Sinorhizobium fredii: one gene and its partner. The protein of the gene in region 2 interacts with the protein of the main gene of each other region in a pairwise test. Links are inferred from orthologs where the notes say so. Each region holds a gene or a part of one and is shown on either strand. Other genes may lie near its edges. The genes, in order: def and NXT3_RS19230.

What was found.
Region 1: the proteins of NXT3_RS19230 (region 2) and def interact in binary tests that used the Escherichia coli proteins (3 or more experiments, as listed by UniProt). The link is inferred for Sinorhizobium fredii from one-to-one orthologs.

The regions. Positions count from the first base shown.
Region 1 is NZ_CP024307.1:431,224-434,477, reverse strand. What follows is about bases 257-3,192. They hold def (peptide deformylase), read right to left. Parts: upstream 2,019-3,192; coding sequence 1,494-2,018; downstream 257-1,493. Other genes in these bases: NXT3_RS02105 (DNA recombination protein RmuC), read left to right, coding at 2,135-3,192; fmt (methionyl-tRNA formyltransferase), read right to left, coding at 476-1,411; truA (tRNA pseudouridine(38-40) synthase TruA), read right to left, coding at 257-476. Outside these bases: more of truA, read right to left, coding at 1-256; more of NXT3_RS02105, read left to right, coding at 3,193-3,254. UniProt on the Escherichia coli protein: Removes the formyl group from the N-terminal Met of newly synthesized proteins. Requires at least a dipeptide for an efficient rate of reaction. N-terminal L-methionine is a prerequisite for activity but the enzyme has broad specificity at other positions.
Region 2 is NZ_CP024307.1:3,927,860-3,930,994, reverse strand. The notes cover bases 20-2,836. They hold NXT3_RS19230 (aspartate-semialdehyde dehydrogenase), read right to left. Parts: upstream 2,037-2,836; coding sequence 1,002-2,036; downstream 20-1,001. Other genes in these bases: NXT3_RS19215 (MFS transporter), read left to right, coding at 2,606-2,836; NXT3_RS19235 (lytic murein transglycosylase), read right to left, coding at 20-828. In the rest of the region: more of NXT3_RS19235, read right to left, coding at 7-19; more of NXT3_RS19215, read left to right, coding at 2,837-3,135.

The DNA of each region.
Region 1 (3,254 bases), 3.5 Mb from region 2 along the record:
AACGTCGTGAAATCGTGATGGCCGACGAGATGTTGTGCGGCCGCATGCATCGCCTCTTGGTCGAGCGTCTTCGGCACCCACCAGGCGCGCCGTGCCTCGAGCGCCAGCGGCGAACGGCGGGAGATGATGCGGTAGAGATAATGCCTGCGGACGGCCGAAAAGCGCGCGTCGAATTCCGGCGGAACTTCGGCCGCGTCGAGGATCGACACCCGCTCGGCGGCGAGCGTCAGGTGGGCATTGAGCGCATTGCGCAGCGTGTGGGTCTTCCATTCGCGGGTCAGGTCGAGATGCGCCACCTGGCCCCTGGCGTGGACGCCGGAATCGGTGCGTCCCGCGCCGCGGATCGAGACGGTCTCGCCGGTCAGGGACAGCACCGCCTTCTCGATCGCCCCTTGCACGGAGGGACCGTTCTCCTGCCGCTGCCAACCGACATAATCGGAGCCGTCATATTCGACGGTCAGCCGGTAGCGCGGCATCAGGAAATCCTCGTGCCGGCGGCGATCGGCGTGCCGCGCAGAAAGTCAGGCGCAGCAAGCGCCTTGCCGCCTGCCCGCTGCAGGCGCGTCGGCCGCACCGCCCCTTCGCCGCAGGCGATCGTCAAGCCGTCGTCCAGGATCGTGCCCGGCGTGCCGGCCCCTGCGGCAAGCTCCGACCCCAGCACCTTGATCCGCTCCATCCGCCCGGCGACCTGAAGTTCGAACCAGGCGCCCGGAAAGGGCGCGAGGCCGCGGATATGATTGTGAACGTCGGCCGCCGGCCGCGTGAAAACGATCCGCGTCTCGTCCTTCGTAATCTTGGCGGCGTAGGCGACGCCTTCCTCGGGCTGCGGTGTCAGCGTCAGTTCGCCCATCTCGAGCCGCACCATCGCCTCTTTCATGAGCGCCGCTCCGACATGCATCAGCTTGTCGTGCAGCTCGCCGGCCGTCATCGTCTCGCCGATCGGAACAGACTTGACGAGCGCCACGGGCCCGGTGTCGAGCCCCTTATCCATTTTCATCACCATCATGCCGGTCTCACGGTCCCCGGCCATGATCGCCCTCTGAATCGGTGCGGCACCCCGCCAGCGCGGCAGGAGCGAGGCATGGCCGTTATAGCAGCCGTGGCGAGTGCCCGAGAGGATCTCCTCCGGCAGCAGCAGGCCATAGGCGACGACGACTGCCACATCGGCACCGAAATCGCGAAAGATCTGCCGATCCGCGGTTTGCCTGAGGTTGACGGGTGTCAACACCGGAACACCGAGAAGTTCGGCCGCCTGATGCACCGGCGACTTTCGCAGATCGAGGCCGCGCCGGCCGCCGGGACGCGGCGGCTGCGTGTAGACGGCGACGATCTCGTGACGCGCCTCGACGAGAGCAGAGAGCGTCGGCACGGAGAATTCCGGTGTGCCCATGAAGATGATGCGAAGCGGCAAGGCGGTGAACTCCGTCTTTCTCAAATGCCCCAAGCAGGGCAGCGGCTCCGAGTCAAACGCCTCTAGGCGCGGGGCGCGACGGTCAGATGGCCTTGGCGCCGCGCGTCTTGGCCGCCTTGGCGAACTTGCGGATCACCATGTCGCGCTTGAGCTTGGAGATGTAATCGATGAACAGGACGCCGTTCAGATGGTCGATCTCGTGCTGCAGGCAGGTGGCGAGCAAGCCGTTGGCCTCAACTACCTGCTCCTTGCCGCCGCGGTCGAGATATTCGACGGTGATCGCCGCCGGTCGCTCGACTTCGGCATAATAGTCAGGGATCGACAGGCAGCCTTCCTCGTAGACGGAGCGCTCCTCGGAGGATTTCACGATCTTCGGATTGAGGAAGACCAGCGGTTTCTTCTCCTCGCCCTCCTTCGAAACGTCGAGAACCAGAAGGCGCTTCGGCACGCCGATCTGGATCGCCGCCAGTCCGATGCCGGGAGCGTCATACATGGTCTCGAGCATATCGTCGGCAAGCCGGCGAATGTCGGCGTCGATCGTCTCAACGGGCGTCGAAACCTGGCGCAGAAGCGGATCGGGAAGGATGATGAGCGGCTTGATCGTCATGCTCCCCCATAGCCGATCTTTCCGTCGCTGCGCAAGAAAATTGCCGTGTGATGAGTTGAGCCGTTTGTTCTTGTTTTGATCTAGTTTTCAGATGCGAATCTGTTTAGGCTGCCGCCATGGAGCCCACTGCCTTCGCCATCGACCAGCCGCTGTTCCTCATCGGCACCTTTCCCCTAACGGCTGGCCATCTGCTCAGCCTCGCCGCTCTCCTGTTCGTTTTGCTGGCAATTGCGTCGGCCCGCAGGGCGCGGGCGCTTCGCGCCGACGACCGGGACCAGCAGCTATCGGCGCTGCTCGCGGCACAGACCGAAATGCAGGGACGCATCGCCGCGATGGCCGATGTCTTCGGCACACGGCAGGCGGAACTCAACCAATCGCTCAGCCAGCGCATTGACGGCATGACGCACCGGATCGGCGCGTCGATCAGCGAACAGACGAAGGCGACCCACGAGAATTTAAGGCGGCTGCAGGAGCGGCTGGCGGTCATCGACAGCGCCCAGAATAATATCCAGTCTCTCGCCAGGGACATGGCCGGGCTGCAGAGCATTCTTGCCAACAAGCAGACGCGCGGCGCCTTCGGCCAGTCGCGGATGGAGGCGATCGTTGCCGACGGCCTGCCGATGGGCGCCTTCACCTTCCAGGCGACGCTTTCGAACGGGGCGAGGCCGGACTGCATCATCCGCATGCCGAATGCCCAGCCGCCGCTCGTCATCGACGCAAAATTCCCGCTCGAAGCCTGGAATGCCATGCGTGATGCGGAAAGTGCCGAGCGGCGCCAGCAGGCGGCGCAAGCCTTCCGACGCGACATGGAGGTCCATATCCGCGATATCGCCAGCAAATATCTGCTCGCTGGCGAGACGCAGGAAACCGCCTTCCTGTTCGTTCCGTCCGAATCGATCTTTGCGGAAATCCACGAGCATTTCGAAGCGACCGTCCAGAAGGCGCACCGCCAGCGCATCGTCATCGTCTCGCCGTCGCTGCTGCTCCTTTCCATCCAGGTGATCCAGTCGATCCTGAAGGACGCCCGCATGCGCGAGCAGGCGCATCTGATCCAGGGCGAGGTGGTGCGCCTGATGGAGGATCTCTCGCGGCTCGACGAACGGGTCCGGAAGCTGCAGGGCCACTTCGCGATGACCCAGAAGGATGTCGAGGACATTCTGATCTCCTCCGACAAGCTGACGCGTCGCGGCGCCAAGATCGAGGCGCTGGAACTGGAGGCCGCACCGGCGAACCACG
Region 2 (3,135 bases):
TTCTGATCAGTCGCCGTCGATCTCGGCGCCGATGATGGCGATCGCCTGCTGGTAGACGCTTGCGGCGTTCCAGCCCTGGATCGCCGCGTAGTTCACCTGGCCCGGCTGGTAGCCGCCACCCGGCTGCCAGCCGTGGCCGCGCAGGAAGTTTGCGGTCGAGGCCAGCGCGTCGGCTTTCGAGCGCACCATGTCGATATGGCCGTTGCCGTCGCCATCCACGCCGAATTTCAAGACGTTCAGCGGCAGGAACTGCGTCTGACCGATTTCGCCATGGGCAGCGCCGCGGGCGGTGGGGCTCAGATCGCCCCGTTCGACGAGCTGAAGCGCGGCATAGAGCTGGTCGGTGAAATAGGCAGAGCGGCGGCAATCATAGGCGAGCGTCGAGACGGCGGAGAGCGTGTGCTCCTTGCCCATGAAGGAGCCGAAGCCGGTCTCCATGCCCCAGATGGCGATCAGCGGGCCGGCCGGCACGCCGTAGCGCTGCTGGATGCTTTCGAAAAGCGCGGCGTTCTGGGCGCGCATTTTCCGGCCGCGCGAGATGATCGCCTGGCCGCCGCGCTTCTGCATGAACTGGTCGAGCGACAGCTTGAAGCTTTTCTGGCCGCGGTCGGCACGGATCGTCGCCCGGCTGTAGGAAACATTGGCGAGAGCCTGATCGAGCACCGATGGCCTGATGCCGTTGCCGGCCGCCTCGCGCTTGAACTCGGCGACCCAGGCGGAAAAGCCCCCGGCGCCGTTGCCGCATTGCGCCGCAGAAGCGGCCGCGGGAAGAAATGCCGTTGAGATGAGGGCTGCAAGCCCCGTTACTGCGCACCTTGCCATGTGCATGGTATACCCCGTCAAAGCCCGAATGGTTGACTTGAAAGCCCGCCCCGCCCGGGCTCTCTCGTTTGCTCTCGTCCCCCGGCGATGTTTCACGTGAATCCACCGCCCCGAAGGCGAAACCCCGCAAGGTCGATGTCGCCGAGCGGGGCTTCGGATTATGCGTGATCGCCGCCTGATCAAGCCGCCTGCTTGCGCGGCTTGATCAGGCCGCGATTGACAAGCAGTTCGGCAATCTGAACGGCATTCAGCGCCGCACCCTTGCGCAGGTTGTCGGAGACCACCCACATGTTGAGACCGTTTTCGACGGTCGCGTCCTCGCGGATGCGCGAAATATAGGTCGCGTCTTCGCCGGCGCATTCATAGGGCGTTACGTAGCCGCCGTTCTCATGCTTGTCGACGACGAGGCAACCCGGCGCCTCGCGCAGGATCTCGCGCGCCTCGTCGGCGGTGATCTCGTTCTCGAATTCGATATTGACCGATTCCGAATGGCCGATGAACACCGGCACGCGCACCGCGGTGCAGGTCACCTTGATTTTCGGATCGAGCATCTTCTTGGTCTCGGCGAGAACCTTCCACTCTTCCTTGGTGTAGCCGTCCTCCATGAAGACGTCGATATGCGGAATGACGTTGAAGGCGATGCGCTTGGTGAACTTCTTGCTCTCGATCGGGTCGGCGACGAAGACCGCGCGCGTCTGGTTGAAGAGCTCGTCCATGCCGTCCTTGCCGGCGCCGGAGACCGACTGGTAGGTGGAGACGACGACGCGCTTGATCTTCGCGTGGTCGTGCAGCGGCTTTAGGGCGACGACGAGCTGAGCCGTCGAGCAATTCGGATTGGCGATGATGTTTTTCTTGGTGAAGCCGGAAACTGCGTCGGCGTTCACTTCCGGCACGATCAGCGGCACTTCGGCGTCGTAGCGCCAGGCCGACGAATTGTCGATGACGACGCAGCCCTGCTGGCCGATCTTCGGCGAGTACTTGAGCGATACCGCGCCACCGGCCGACATCAGGCAAATATCCGTGTCGGAGAAGTCATAGGTTTCGAGGTTGGAGACCTTCAGCGTCTTGTCACCGTAGGACACTTCAGTTCCGATGGAGCGCGAGGAGGCGAGCGCCACAACCTCGTCCGCAGGAAATCCCCGTTCGGAGAGGATGTTCAGCATCTCCCGGCCCACATTGCCGGTGGCGCCTGCGACTGCAATCTTGAAACCCATGTTCTAAGCTCTCTTTCTGTCTCTCCTCATCTGGTGGAGGCGGAGCCGCGCGGATCGTCCGCGAGGGTCCTGTCCCCGGCCGTGCCGGGGAGAGAGCGGAGGGCCAGAGACGTCAGACGGTTTTCGTCGTCGTTTTGGCCGTTGTTTTGCTTGCGAGCGAGAAAGCGCACGCCTGCCCGGCATGGGCCGGCACGTGCAGCGCAGCGATGGACGAATTGTTCGGTCGCATCTCGTTTCCTCGTTCGCCGCTGCTCTTACCGGCTTTTCCACAAGAGTCAAGCCGCCGGAGCCTCTGCGCCCCTCGAATTGCTCGGCCGGCCAACCGATCCCGACCGTCATGGTCCCTCTCCCCGTCGTCACGCCGCGTGCGGGCGAGGGTTAGGGTGAGGGGCAAATCCGCGCCCGATCGCCACATTAGACGAAAGTCATAGGACGAAAGCATCCCTGCCTGGGGAAGGGCTTTTCTGACATCCTCTCGACTCAGGCGCACCGCGTTCCGGACCTCGGGGAGGAGCCGGATCGATCGAACGGGCGCTCAAGGAATGCCTTTTGAAGTGGAGGATCATCAAATGGCAAATGTCGCAACAGCGGACGGCGTCAAGAAAGCCGGCCCTATGACCGCCGAGGAGAAGAAGGTCATCTTCGCCTCGTCGCTCGGTACCGTCTTCGAATGGTATGATTTCTATCTTTATGGATCGCTCGCCGTCTATATCGGCGCGACCTTCTTCAGCCAGTATCCGGAGACGACCCGCAACATCTTCGCGCTGCTTGCCTTTGCCGCAGGCTTCCTGGTGCGCCCCTTCGGCGCGCTCGTCTTCGGCCGGATCGGGGACCTTGTCGGCCGCAAGTATACGTTCCTCGTCACGATCCTGATCATGGGTCTGTCGACCTTCCTGGTCGGCGTTCTGCCCGGTGCCGCTTCGATCGGTATAGCCGCGCCGATCATCCTGATCGTCCTGCGCCTGCTGCAGGGTCTGGCGCTCGGTGGTGAGTATGGCGGCGCCGCAACCTATGTTGCCGAACATGCGCCGCATGGCCGTCGCGGCTATTTCACCTCGTGGATTCAGACGACGGCGACGCTCGGCCTGTTCCTGTCGCT